Regions from separate parts of the Kribbella sp. CA-293567 genome, predicted to be linked through region 2. Evidence: riboswitches for the same ligand, from Rfam matches in the RefSeq annotation. Region 2 holds a riboswitch; each other region holds the start of a gene.
The links. Region 2 has a riboswitch for cobalamin ahead of OX958_RS33550 (ABC transporter substrate-binding protein). Riboswitches for the same ligand answer to the same signal wherever they lie in the genome.
Positions count from the first base shown of each region.

Region 1: it holds a riboswitch for cobalamin, as region 2 does, so the genes downstream of both, OX958_RS12380 (ribonucleoside-diphosphate reductase subunit alpha) here and OX958_RS33550 (ABC transporter substrate-binding protein) in region 2, are expected to answer to the same signal.
Region 3: it holds a riboswitch for cobalamin, as region 2 does, so the genes downstream of both, OX958_RS20390 (VWA domain-containing protein) here and OX958_RS33550 (ABC transporter substrate-binding protein) in region 2, are expected to answer to the same signal.

Region 1 covers NZ_CP114065.1:2,577,800-2,582,085, forward strand. The annotation lists gene OX958_RS12380 (ribonucleoside-diphosphate reductase subunit alpha) at 1-2,328, opposite strand, end outside; cobalamin riboswitch at 2,520-2,641, opposite strand; gene OX958_RS12385 (multidrug transporter) at 2,729-3,235, shown strand; gene OX958_RS12390 (DinB family protein) at 3,493-4,074, opposite strand.
Region 2 covers NZ_CP114065.1:7,221,047-7,225,332, reverse strand. The annotation lists gene OX958_RS33560 (MFS transporter) at 1-640, shown strand, start outside; gene OX958_RS33555 (hypothetical protein) at 652-1,623, shown strand; cobalamin riboswitch at 1,692-1,875, shown strand; gene OX958_RS33550 (ABC transporter substrate-binding protein) at 1,898-2,917, shown strand; gene OX958_RS33545 (FecCD family ABC transporter permease) at 2,914-3,936, shown strand; gene OX958_RS33540 (FecCD family ABC transporter permease) at 3,933-4,286, shown strand, end outside.
Region 3 covers NZ_CP114065.1:4,442,592-4,446,877, forward strand. The annotation lists gene OX958_RS20390 (VWA domain-containing protein) at 1-1,932, opposite strand, end outside; cobalamin riboswitch at 2,004-2,146, opposite strand; gene surE (5'/3'-nucleotidase SurE) at 2,502-3,257, opposite strand; gene cobN (cobaltochelatase subunit CobN) at 3,301-4,286, opposite strand, start outside.

The sequences.
Region 1 (4,286 bases), 3.0 Mb from region 2:
GCTGACCCCACAGATGTTGGAGATGGTCGCGGTCGGGGCGATCGCCAGCACGTTGGAGTTGCGCATGCCGTCGCGCAGCACCTTGCCCCGCAGCGCATCCCAGTCGAGCCGCCGGCCGGTGTCGACGGTCAGATCTCCGTTGCGCGCGCTCCGGAGGAGTTCGAGCGAGTCGATCGGCAGGATGCCCTGGCTCCACAGCGAGCCCTCGTAGGTCTGGTAGCGGCCACGCTCGGCCGCCAGGTCGCTCGACGCCTCGATCGCGTGGTAGCTGATCTGCTCCATCGAGCTGTCCGCGAAGTCGACGGCAGCGTCGGAGGAGTAGGGGATCCGTAGCTTGAACAGCGCGTCGGCGAAGCCCATCAGGCCGAGACCGACCGGGCGGTGCCGCTGGTTGGCGCGCTCCGACTCCGGCGTGGTGTAGAAGTTCACGTCGATCACGTTGTCGAGCATCCGGACGGCCGTCTTGACGGTGTCGCGGATCAGCGCGCTGTCGATTCCAGGGTCGAGGCTGGATCGATCGGTGAGGTGTGCGACCAGGTTGACCGAGCCCAGGTTGCAGACGGCCGTCTCGTCGACGGTGGTGTTCAGGGTGATCTCGGTGCACAGGTTCGACGAGTGCACGACGCCGTCGTGCTGCTGCGGCGAGCGCAGATTGCAAGCGTCCTTGAAGGTGATCCAGGGGTGACCGGTCTCGAACAGCACGGTCAGCATCCGGCGCCACAGGTCGACGGCCCTGACCCGGCGGAACACCCGGATCTCGCCACGATCGGCGGCAGCCTCGTAGTTCTCGTACGCCGTCGCGAAGGCCGCGCCGTACAGGTCGTGCAGATCCGGGACCTCGTCGGGGGAGAAGAGCGTCCAGTCTCCGCCGGCCTCGACCCGCTGCAGGAACAGGTCGGGCACCCAGTTCGCGGTGTTCATGTCGTGCGTACGGCGACGCTCGTCACCGGTGTTCTTGCGCAGGTCGAGGAACTCCTCGATGTCCAGGTGCCAGGTCTCGAGGTACGCGCAGACCGCTCCCTTGCGCTTACCGCCCTGGTTGACCGCGATGGCGGTGTCGTTGGCGATCTTGAGGAACGGTACGACGCCCTGCGACTCGCCGTTGGTGCCGCGGATCTTGGCGCCGATGCCGCGGACCGGGGTCCAGTCGTTGCCGAGACCACCGGAGTACTTGGCCAGCAGCGCGTTGTTGCGGATGCCGGCGAAGATGCCGGCCAGGTCGTCGTCGACCGTGGTCAGGAAGCAGGACGAGAGTTGCGGGCGGGTCGTACCGGAGTTGAACAGGGTCGGCGTGGACGACAGGAACCGGAACGAGCTGAGCAGTTCGTAGAACTCGATCGCGCGCTCTTCGCGGTGCTCCTCCTTGAGCGCGATGCCCATCGCGACCCGGAGGAAGAACGCCTGCGGCAACTCGAAACGGATCTTGTCGATGTGCAGCAGATAGCGGTCGTAGAGCGTCTGCAGACCGAGGAAGGCGAAGTCCAGGTCGCGCTCCGGCTTGATCGCCGCGGCCAGCTTGGCGAGGTCGAAGGTGGCCAGTTCGGGATCGAGCAGCCCGGCCTCGATCCCGGTCCGGATGTACTGCGGGAAGTAGTCGACGTACGCCGTGGCCATGTCGGCCTGACTGGCCTGCCGTGGTTCGCCGTGCACCCGGCCGAGCGTCTCGCGACGGATCTGGTCGAGCAGCAGACGCGAGGCGGCGAAGCTGTACTCCGGCTCCGTTTCGACATAGCCGCGAGCCGCCATCACCAGAGCCAGCTCGACCTCGTGCTGTGCGATGCCGTCGTAGCAGCAGCCCAGGGTCTCGTCGAGGATCAGTTCGGCGTCGACCGAGTCGAGGCCCGCCGCTGCCTCGGCGACGATGACGCGCAGCCGGTCGAGGTCGAGGGGAGCAGTGCTGCCGTCGGCCGCGCGGACGGTGATGACCGGCTGGATGCTGAGCTCGGCCGCGTCTTCCGGCGTACGGGCCCTGGTTCGCTCTTCGCGGTACAGCACATAGGCGCGAGCGACCTGGTGCTCACCAGCTCGCATCAGCGCCAGCTCGACCTGGTCCTGGATGTCCTCGACCTGGACGCTGCGCCGGGCGTCACCCCGGCTGGTCAGCGCCTCGACCACGCGGGTCGTGAGGTCGGCGATCAGGTCGCGGACGCGGTGGCTGTTGCCGGCGTCGGCGCCCTCGACGGCCAGGAAGGCCTTGCTGAGCGCGACCGAGATCTTGGCCGGGTCGAAGGCGGTGCTGTTGCCGTCACGCCGTACGACGGTGAGCTGGTTCGGGGGTGCTGCCTGGTCGGTAGCCGACTGAGCTGTGCTGGCAGAAACGATGGTCACAAGCGCTCTCTCCACGCGAGTCTCTTGACGACCGGGACCCGGGCACAGCGCATGACGGGACGAGCGACGCAGATCGTCGAGGAGCCCACACTCCATCCGAGGGCTGCCCGCGCATCGCTGCACGCCAACCCGACGGTCTGCCGCTGTCTCGCCCTGCGACCCGCCCTCGAGGTCTCGGACAGCGCGTGCCGGCGGCACGCGCACCGGCCGCAGGTATTCGGGCTCACGGGCAGGATCCCCGCTTACCGCTGCGGGGCAGCCCCGGATTCACACCGGATTCCCCTGTCGGCCAACGGTGAGAACACTAGCGCCTGATCACCACATCTTGTGTCTCAGGTCGCCGCGTGTCGCAGATCTTGTGTTTTGTTGCGGCTGCGTCACTCTGCGGCAGACTGATCGCGTGAGGACTCCCAAGGCGGCCGTGCTGGCCCGGCTGCGGATGCTGGCCGGGTTCGAGCTGTTCGACATCGTGCTGTTCGGGTGGCTCGTCTTCGTCCTCCGGGCCGCTCCGGCCGCGCCTGCCAATCTCGCCGGCTTCACGCTTTTCGCTCTTCAGTTGGTGGTGGGGGCCTCGTACTGGCTGGTCAAGGGTCACCAGGTCCGGTCGGGGTTGACTGAGCCGCCCGGGATCGGGGTGTTCCGGTGGTTGCGGCTCGGTTGCGAACTGGGGTTGGTGTTCGGCTTGGTCGTGGTGGGGTTCGGAGTGCTTGCGGCGGACTCCTGGTCGGATTGGCTGCCCGGTGTGTTGCTGTTCGCGTTGGCAGTGGCGGAGTACGTCAACTACTTCCACTGGCAGTTGATGTACGACAACCGCGCCGACATCCGGCGGTTGGTGCGCACTGGCCGGCTGCGTCGGTCCCACCTGTACGCCGACCTGCTTGCTGACGGACGGAGAACCACTTCTTGAGCTGAACGCTCTGGCCAGGTGTGGGACCTGGCCACCAAGACACGCCCCGGAGCGGCGGGTCGGAGTTCTGTGCCTTGGTGGCCAGGCGATCGGGGCCGGCTCAGCCGGATCGGGTGGCCGGCCGGCTCGGGTGATCGGTGGTCGGCCGGCTCGGATGGTCGGGTGGTCGGGGTGGAGCCTGGCCGCCGAGACGCGCTCCTGTGCGGTGGGCGGAGCGGCCTCCGCCTCGGCGGCCAGGGGATCGGGGGAGTGTCGTGTCAGGCCGCCAGGGAGTGCAGATCCTGCAGCGTCATGATCTCGGAGCCGTGGTGGATGAGCTCGCGGTTCAGGCGCAGGACGACGTGGCCGAAGGGCTCGGCCGCATCGAGCTCGGTCGCCTGGCTCAAGCCGATGGTCATCGCCTCTTCCTCGCCCAGTTCGGCGATCGAGTCGCGCCAGGCGTCCACCCAGTGCGCCAGCCACGCCACCGCGTCCTGGGCGTTGCCGTGCAGCGTGATGTCGGCCCGCCCCTGTTGGCTGGACCCGAAGGTCCACTCCCAGCGCTCGAAGAACGTCTCGGTCAGATGCGCGATCAACCACGCGATCGTTCGCGGCCCACGGTGATCCGGCTCGTCGGGCCACTGCGCCACCCACTCACCCGACCCCAGCGACCTGAACCGCCCCGCGTACTGCCGGCGGACCACGGTCAGCGCCTCACTGCTCGGCCGCCAGAAGTACTCCTCGTCGGTCAGTGCCGCCAGCCGCCCCGACAACACCATCCAGCTGAAGCCGAGCTGCCCACGCACCATCGCCATCGCTGACGGCCGTTGCAAGATCTCCCAGTCGAACGGCTCCGGCATCACAGATCCTCACACTCCCCGATTTGGTCCAGCTCTCGAACGTATGTTCGAATTGTTCATCGAGAAAGCGAGGAAAGTCAATCAACCCAGCGTGTTGGTCGTGGCGCTGAAGGTATGGACCTGCTAACCGCTTCGACGCGCGCGTCAACCTGAAACCTCACCCCTCAGGCCAAGGGTGGTTGGGGAGGGAAATGTCCCGGTTCGGGGGCAAG
Region 2 (4,286 bases):
GATCAGCTACGCCTATCGCCGCAAGGACCTGCTGGCCACCTATCTGGTCGACATGGTCGGGATGTTCCTGGCGATGCCGATCGTGCTGTTCCCGGCCTTCGCGACCGAGATCCTGAAGGAACCGAAGCTGCTGGGGCTGCTCTACAGCGCCGAGGCGATCGGCGCGATGTGCGCCAGCCTGACCAGCGGCTGGGCCAGACGCGTGCACCACCAGGGCCGGGCGGTGGTGATCGCGACCATGGTCTGGGGCGCGTCGGTCGGCATCGCGGGGCTGGCGCCGAACATCTGGTTCGCGGTCGGCTTCTTCGCGATCGCCGGGGGCGCCGACATGATCTCGGTGCTGTTCCGGTCGGTGATCTGGAACCAGACCATCCCCGACGAGATGCGCGGCCGGCTGGCCGGGATCGAGATGCTCGGCTACTCCCTCGGGCCGCTCGGCGGTCAGGCCCGCTCCGGTCTGGTGGCCGACGCCACCAGCGTCCGGACGGCGATCGTCAGCGGTGGAGCGCTCTGCGTCGTGGGGGTGGTCGGCACGGCGGTCTGGCTGAACGAGTTCTGGCGTTACGACTCCCGCACCGACGAGCACGCCGTCCGCGAGCGCGAACTTCGCACCGAGCCAGGACCTGGGTCCAAGACGTAGGCTCTGTCACCATGCGTACCCGCTCGGTAGTAGCTCTGCTCGGCAGTACTGCGCTCCTGGCCGGCTGCGGCGGTCCTGGCGGCGAGACCGCTCCTAGCGTGCCGCCACTCGTCTCCATCAGCACGACTCCGACCGAGACCACACCTACGCCGAGCGAGACGCCCAGCAGCCCGCCCACCGCGAAGGTGGCAGACACCCTGTGCACGCGAATGGACCAGACGCTCGTGCAGAGCGCCCTGGCCGCCCCCGCCGTACAGATTCAGCTGAAGCCGGCGCCCGCGGAGTTCGGGTTCCCGTCGTACGACGTGTGCCAGTTGAGGCTCAGCACGAGTGCCAGCGGTCCCGTACTGCGAGTCGGCACCTCTGTCTTCCCGTCGACCCCGGCAGACCTCGCTGCGGCGCGGAAGGCCTACGAGGCGACCAAGGGCGAGGCTGCCAAGGTGGTGACGATCGGCCAGGGTGGTTTCGGGACCAGCCGGTTCGTGGTGTTCCTGCTGGAGGGCAAGTTGTTCAAGGTCAGCGGACCGCCCGCGACGCTGGCGAAGTACGTCGTACTGGGGGAGGAAGCGGCTCAGCAGGCCGACGGGTTGCCGGACAGCGAGCCGCTGATCATCCGGCCGGAGTGCGAGCGAGGCACCAAGTCCGCCGCGATCGCGATGGGCGTCGAGGCGGCCATCCGCCGCGACGGTGAGACCGAGGCGGGCGACATCGTCTGCGGCTGGATCACCAGGACCCGCGTCCTCTACTCCACGGTCCGTCGAGTGGCCGACGCCGAAGCCGTCATCGCCCCCACCCGCAAGGCCGCGACCTCCCAGTCGGTCCCGCTGGGCGACGAGGGTTACATCGACACCGCCAGCGGCCGCGGCGTCATCCGCGTCGGCGCCGACAAGATCGTCGACCTCGTCCCCCTCCCGGCCGGCACCGCCGACAAGGACGACATGGTCGCCTTCGCCCTCGCCATGTCCGGCCTCTACACCCGCTGATGCGCCCCGGCCGGCAGCCGTGCCGGCTGGACGACAGGGCCGCTTCCTGCGACGAGGTTGCAGGTGGGTTACCTTTACCGCGTCGTGGTGTTCGGGAAACCGGTGTGATGCCGGTGCGGCCCTCGCCACTGTGATCGGGATGTTCCTGGGTGATCCGGAGACGGAGACCACTGGCCTAAGTCGGCTGGGAAGGTCAGGCCCAGGGATGCGGTACCCGTCAGCCAGGAGACCGGCCACGGCGTGTCACACCGTCCACGAGGTGCTGGAGGCGCGCGTGAAAACGCTGGCTGCTGCTGTTGTCGTACTGTCCCTGGTCACCGGCTGTAGCGGAGCTGCCGCGCAAGCGGGGCCTGCCGCCGATGCGGTGACGGTGAAGAACTGCGGGGTCGACGTCACCGTCGACGGCCCGCCGAAGCGGGTGTTCGCGGCGTACCAGCCGGCCATCGAGATGGCGCACGCGCTGGGGATCTCCGACCGCCTGGTCGGTACGGCGTACCTGGACGCGGAGGTGCTGCCGGCGTACGCCGCGGCGCAGCGCGACCGCAAGTACTACCAGAACCTGCCGAGTCGCGAGGAACTGCTCAGCCAGGAGCCGGACTTCGTGCTCTCCGGCTTCAACGACGTCTTCGCCAGCGCCGGCAGCGACGGCAGTTTCGGCACCCGCAAGAGCCTGGCGGACCTCGGTGTCCAGACCTGGATCTTCGGCCCGCTCTGCCCGACCGCGGACGGCAAGGGCGACGAGGCGATCGACCCGGCGACGGTCTCGATGGACAACGTGTACGCCGATCTGCGCGACCTCGGCAGGCTGTTCGGTGCCGGCGAGAAGGCCGAGGCCGTGATCGCCGACCAGCAGCAGCGGATCGCGGCGGTGGAGGCGAAGGTGAAGGGCGCGGACCGGCCGACCGTGGCGATCCTCCGGCCCGGCCTCGAGGGCGGTGGCCTGACGGTGTCCGGCGGCCCGGACTTCGGCACGGTGCTGATCCGACAGGCCGGTGGGGTGAACGCGTTCGCCGACCTCACCTCGAAGCGGAACGTGAAGATCAGCGTCGAGGAGTTCATCAAGCGTGATCCCGACTACGTCCTGATCAGCGGCTGCTGTGAGGCCGACCTGACCGAGGCGAAGGTGCAGCCCGACGTACAGAAACTGCTGGCCAACCCTGCCTTCGCCAACTTGAAGTCGGTGCGGAACAAGCGCGTCGTGCCGTGGCTGTTCGCCCACCACTCGGCCGGCGTCCGTGGCGCCGGGTCGACCGAGCTGATCGCCAGGATCATTCACCCCGATCTGGTCAAGTGAGGTCCGAGCCGGCCCTGCTGCGGCACGGTGGCTCCCGAACCGCCGGTCTGCTGGTGGCGGTCGCCGTGCTGCTGGTCGCCGTGCTGCTGTCGATGCTGGCCGGCAACCAGTGGTTCGGGCCTCACGACGTGTATGTCGCGGCAGCCGACTTCACCGGCTCCGACACGGACCGGGTGATCCGCTACCTGCGGTTCCCGCGGACCGCCGTCGGCGTGCTGGCCGGAATGGCGCTGGGCCTGGCCGGTGCCGTGATGCAGGGCATCACCCGCAATCCGCTGGCCGATCCGGGCATCCTCGGCGTCAACGCCGGAGCGGCACTGGCGATCGTGGCGGCGATCGGGCTGCTCGGCGTCCAGTCGTTGACCGGCTATGTCTGGTTCGCGATGGGTGGCGCGCTGGTGGCCACGGTCGTGGTCTACCTGGTCGGTTCGGCCGGCCGGGGCGGCGCGACTCCGGTCAAGCTCGCACTGGCCGGTGCCGCGTTCTCGGCGCTGCTCGGATCGGTCACCTCGGCGATCACCCTGCTGGATCTCACCGCGCTGAACGAGTTCCGGTTCTGGGTGGTCGGGTCACTCACCCTGGCGACCGGTGGGATCGTCGTCCAGAGCCTGCCATTCGTTGCCATAGGCACCGTTTTGGCGCTGTTGCTGGGCCGTTCGCTGAACCAGATCGCACTCGGGGAGGAACTGGCAGCCGGCCTCGGCACCCGCGTCGGTGTGGTCCGCGTCCTGGCCGCTCTGGCGATCGTGCTGCTTGCCGGTACGGCGACCGCGATGGCCGGACCGATCGCGTTCGTCGGCCTCGCCGTACCGCACGTCGCTCGGGCGCTGGTCGGCGCCGACTACCGCTGGATCCTGCCATGGTCGCTGGTCCTCGCTCCGACGATGCTGCTGCTCGCCGACGTGGCCGGCCGGTTCGTCGCCCGGCCGGACGAGCTGCAGGTCGGCATCGTCACCGCGCTGATCGGTGCGCCGCTGTTCATCGCGCTGGTCCGCCGACGGAAGCTGGCCGAGCTGTGAAGGCGCTGCGGATCGGGCCGGTCTCCACCCGGATCGACCTGACCAGCATCGTGGTGACCGTGGTCGCGCTGACGGCGACGGCGGCGATCGGCGCGGTGTCGCTGACGATCGGCGACTACGAGATCCCGCTGCCGAAGGTGCTGGACACGCTGGCCGGCAACGGATCGCTGATCCTGACCGACGTCGTGGTCAACAACCGGCTGCCACGAGTGCTGGTGGCAATCGGAGTGGGCGTCGCGTTCGGTGTCTCCGGTGCCGTCTTCCAGCGGCTGGCGCGCAACCCGCTGGTCAGCCCCGACCTGATCGGGATCAACTCCGGTGCCGCGCTGGCCGCGGTGCTGGTGATCACC
Region 3 (4,286 bases), 2.8 Mb from region 2:
CACGCCGAGGCGTACGTCGGAGGCGCGGACAGCGAGGCCTGGTCCGGTGCGGCCGCGGGCGTGCTGATGGGGTGCTGCGGTGCGGATGGTGGCGAGGAGATGGGGACGGCCGGATTCGCGGCCCACGCGCGCGCGGTCGCCGACCACGCGGCCGACCTCGGTGAGCGCTCTCGAGCGGCGTCCGGCGACGCCTGCACCGGCGGACTGGACGCTCAGGAGACGAGCCTTGTAGGGCTCGGAACTGGCGGCGACCTGGCCGGTCGGCGCGGGGCCGGAGAGAGCGCTCCCTGGGTTGCCCGGTTTGGCGGGGTCGGCGTCGGGGTGCGGGCCGGTGGCGTCGTCGGTGCTGTTTTCGCTCGCCGGGTCGTTGCCGTCGGAGCCGTTGTCGCGGGGGCCGTCGTCCTGGGTGCCGTTGTCCGGGCCACCACCGTTGTCGGAGCCGCCACCGTCCGGGCCGTCGGGGTTGCCGTCCGGTCCGTCCGGGTCGTCGTCAGGTGGGGTGCTGTTCTGGATCGCCTGCTCGAGTTGCTCGTCGTCCAGGCCCGGCGCGTCGAAGGGATTGCGGCGCTTGCGGTGCGGCAGGGCGAGCTTGGCGGCGGCGCGGACGTCCTCGACCTCGACCACCGTCCGGCCGGACCAGGCGGCGTGGGCGACCGCGGTGCGGGCGGTGACCAGGTCGGCGCGCATGCCGTCGACGTCGAAGGACGCGCAGATCTCGGCGATCTGGCGAAGCGCCGCGTCGGTGAGGATCACGTCGGCAAGGCGGGACCGGGCCTTGACGATGCGCTCGGAGAGCTCGGCCTGCGCACCGGCGTACCTGGTGACGAAGGCGGCCGGGTCGGCCTCGTAGGTGAGGCGGGCGCGCATCACCTCGACCCGTACGGCGGGGTCGCGGCTGGCGACGACGTCGACGGTGAGGCCGAAGCGGTCCAGCAGCTGCGGGCGGAGTTCGCCCTCTTCGGGGTTCATGGTGCCGACCAGGACGAAGCGCGCCGGGTGGGTGATCGAAACCCCGTCACGCTCGACGGTCGCGCGTCCCATCGCGGCGGCGTCGAGCAGTACGTCGACCAGGTGGTCGTGCAGCAGGTTGACCTCGTCGACGTACAGCAGCCCGCGGTGCGCCGCGGCCAGCAGACCGGGCTCGTAGACCGTCACACCTTCGGAGAGCGCTCGCTCGAGATGGAGAGAACCCAGTACGCGGTCCTCGGTGGCGCCTACGGGAAGTTCGACCAGCCGCGCTGGGCGGGAGATTGCCGCGGGGATAGACACCGAGGCGGAGTCAGGCGCAGAAGCCGCGTTGGCGGTGGAAGCCGCAGAAGCCGCCTCGGCGCCGTGAGCGGCACGAGTCGCGTCGGCGGTGGGAACGACGGGAGTCGCGGCGACGATGCGAGCGGCGGGAATTGCGTCGACGGTGGAAGCCGTAGGAACCGCGTCGGTGGTGGGAGCCGCAGGAGTTGCGTCGGCGGTGTGAGCGGCAGTCGCCTCTGCGGTGGGAACGGCAAGAGTTGCGTCACGGGTGTGAGCGGCAGGAGTTGCCTCGACGGTGGAAGCCGTAGGAGCCGCCTCGACGCCGTGAGCCGCGGAAGTCGCCCCGCCGAGGGAAGCCGCGGGAGCCGCGTTGGCATAGGAAACGGCGGGGGATGCGGTGGGTGGGTGGTGCGGGGCGTCGGGGCAGGTTGGGTCGGGGGCGGCGGGGTCGCAGGAGAAGCGGCAGGCTGCTACGACCTCGACGGGCGGGAGGATCTCGGTGAGCGCGCGGACCGCGGTGGACTTCGCTGTTCCCTTTTCGCCGCGGATCAGGACGCCGCCGATCGCCGGGGAGATCGCGGCAAGGATCAGGGCGAGTTGGAGATCGTCCATCCCGACCACCGCGGTGAAGGGGAAACCGGTCGGGGCCGGCTGGTGGTTCGAACTGGTCGGGGCAGAGCCCATGGCGGTGCTTCCCTTCGTCCCGCGGGTGTCCACGCCCGCCTTGGCACTTGGCACGCCGGGCGCGCGGAAGCGCTCCCTGGCGGACGATCGCGGATGTCCTGGCTTCCGGGCCTGAGCCCGGTCACAGTGGCGGGACCGCCCCGGAATCCAGCCCCGACAGGGCTGTCACCGGTGTTCCTCCACGCGCGTCCCGGCGATCATTCCACATCGTCTGCCGGCCACTCGGTGGGGAGTCCGTAGAGCGCCGCCGGGAACCGGGCAGACAGCCGAAGGGCACACCGCCATCCCCGTACCAGCCAACGCCGTCCTGGGCAGGCGCGCGATGGAGCAAGTCAACGATGTAGCGAGTCGACGATGTGCCCCAGCCCGACACCGACCGCGGCGAGCATCACCGAGATGCTCGCCAGCAGTTCCAGCACGAACGACGACAGGACCCCGTCTCGTGCTGGCCGACGCCGTCCTGGGGAAGCGCGCGACGAAGCAGCTTGGCGATGTGCTCCGGCTCGTGCCAGCCGTCGCCGTCCTGGGCAGACTCGCGACGCAGCAGGCCGCGGTGCTACTCCGCAGCGCTAGTTGGTGAAGACCGTTGACAGGTGTGCCGCGGCGGAGTTGCCGGGGAGTTCGCCGACGCCGGTGATCGGGGTGACCGTGATGTATCCCGCGAGCAGCAGTGCCTCGTCGGTGTCGGTGTCGCCGGGGGCCTCGTGCAGCGTCAGGCCGACCACTGGATCGCCTGTCGGCGACTTCTCCAGCACCAGGCGGGACCGGTCGTACGCGACCAGGCGGGCCCAGCGTGCACCCTTGAGTTCGCTGACCGGGACGTCGGGCACGTTGATGTTGATGACCGTTCCGGCCGGCTGCTCCAGCAGCCAGGAGAGCGCTTCCGCTGCTACCAGGCCGGCCGTTTCGACGTACTGCGGCTGCTCGGAATCGATGCTGATCGCGAGTCCGGACAACCCCTGGCTCGAGGCGGTCAGCGCGGCCGCCACTGTGCCGGAGTGCAGGATCGGGCCGATGTTGTGCCCGTTGTTGATCCCGGAGACCACGATGTCGGGGGACGGACCGTACGCGCCGAGCCGGGCCAGGGTCACTGCCAGCGCGGGCGTTCCATCGATGCCGATGAAGCCGTTCTCGCCGACCTTCGACCGGACCGCGCGGCCGATCATCCCGGCGCGCGAAGTACCGACGCCGCTCTGGTCGTCCCACGGCGCCACCACCTGGACCGAGTGGCCGGCCTTCTCGAGGGCCGCCGCGAGTGCCTGGATGCCCAGGGACTCGTAGCCGTCGTCGTTGGTGACCAGGACTCGGAGCTGTTCGGACGCCATGTGTCCACCCAATCACACCCCGGGCGGCGCCGCGCCGGTCCGATCAGCCGCGATCCTCGATGTCCCCCTCGGTTTCCAGTACGGCGGTCCGCAGCGTCTCGAGAGCTTCCGCGCTCGGCTCGGACCACAGTCCGCGCTGGGCCGCTTCGAGCAGCCGCTCGGCGATCCCGTGCCGCGCCCAGGGGTTCGACTTGCGGAAGAACTCGGCGATCTCCGGGTTGGCGACGTACTCGGTGGTGAGCGTCTCGTACATCCAGTCGTCGACCACCCCGGCCGTGGCGTCGTACCCGAACAGGTAGTCCACCGTGGCCGCCATCTCGAAGGCGCCCTTGTACCCGTGGCGCTGCATCGCCGCCATCCAGCGCGGGTTCACCACCCGCGCCCGGAAGACGCGCTTGGTCTCCTCCTCCAGGGTCCGGGTCTTCACCTGGGCCGGTACGGCGGAGTCGCCGATGTAGGCCTTCGGGTTGGAACCGGTCAGGTGCCGCACCATCGCGACCATGCCGCCGTGGTACTGGAAGTAGTCGTCGGAGTCCATGATGTCGTGCTCACGGGTGTCCGCGTTCTTGGCCGCGACCTGGATGCGGGCGTAGGCGCGTTCCATCGACGGCCGGGCCTCGGCGCCGTCGAGGTCCTTGCCGTAGGCATAGCCGCCCCAGACCGCGTAGACCTCGGCCAGTTCGGCGTCGGTGCGCCAGTTCCGCGCGTCGACGAGCGGCAGCAGACCGGCGCCGTAGGAGCCCGGCTTGGAGCCGAAGACGCGGGCGGTGGACGATCGCAAATCATTGCCCGCAGCAACATCGGCGTCGACGTGCGCGCGCAGGTAGTTGCTGTCGGCATCTTCATCCAGGGCGGCCACCGTACGGACCGCCTCGTCCAGCAGGGCGACGACGTGCGGGAAGGCGTCGCGGAAGAAGCCGGAGATCCGGATCGTCACGTCGACCCGCGGCCGGCCGAGCTCGGTCAGCGGGACGACCTCGAAACCGGTGACGCGGCGGGAAGCCTCGTCCCAGACCGGGCGGCAGCCCA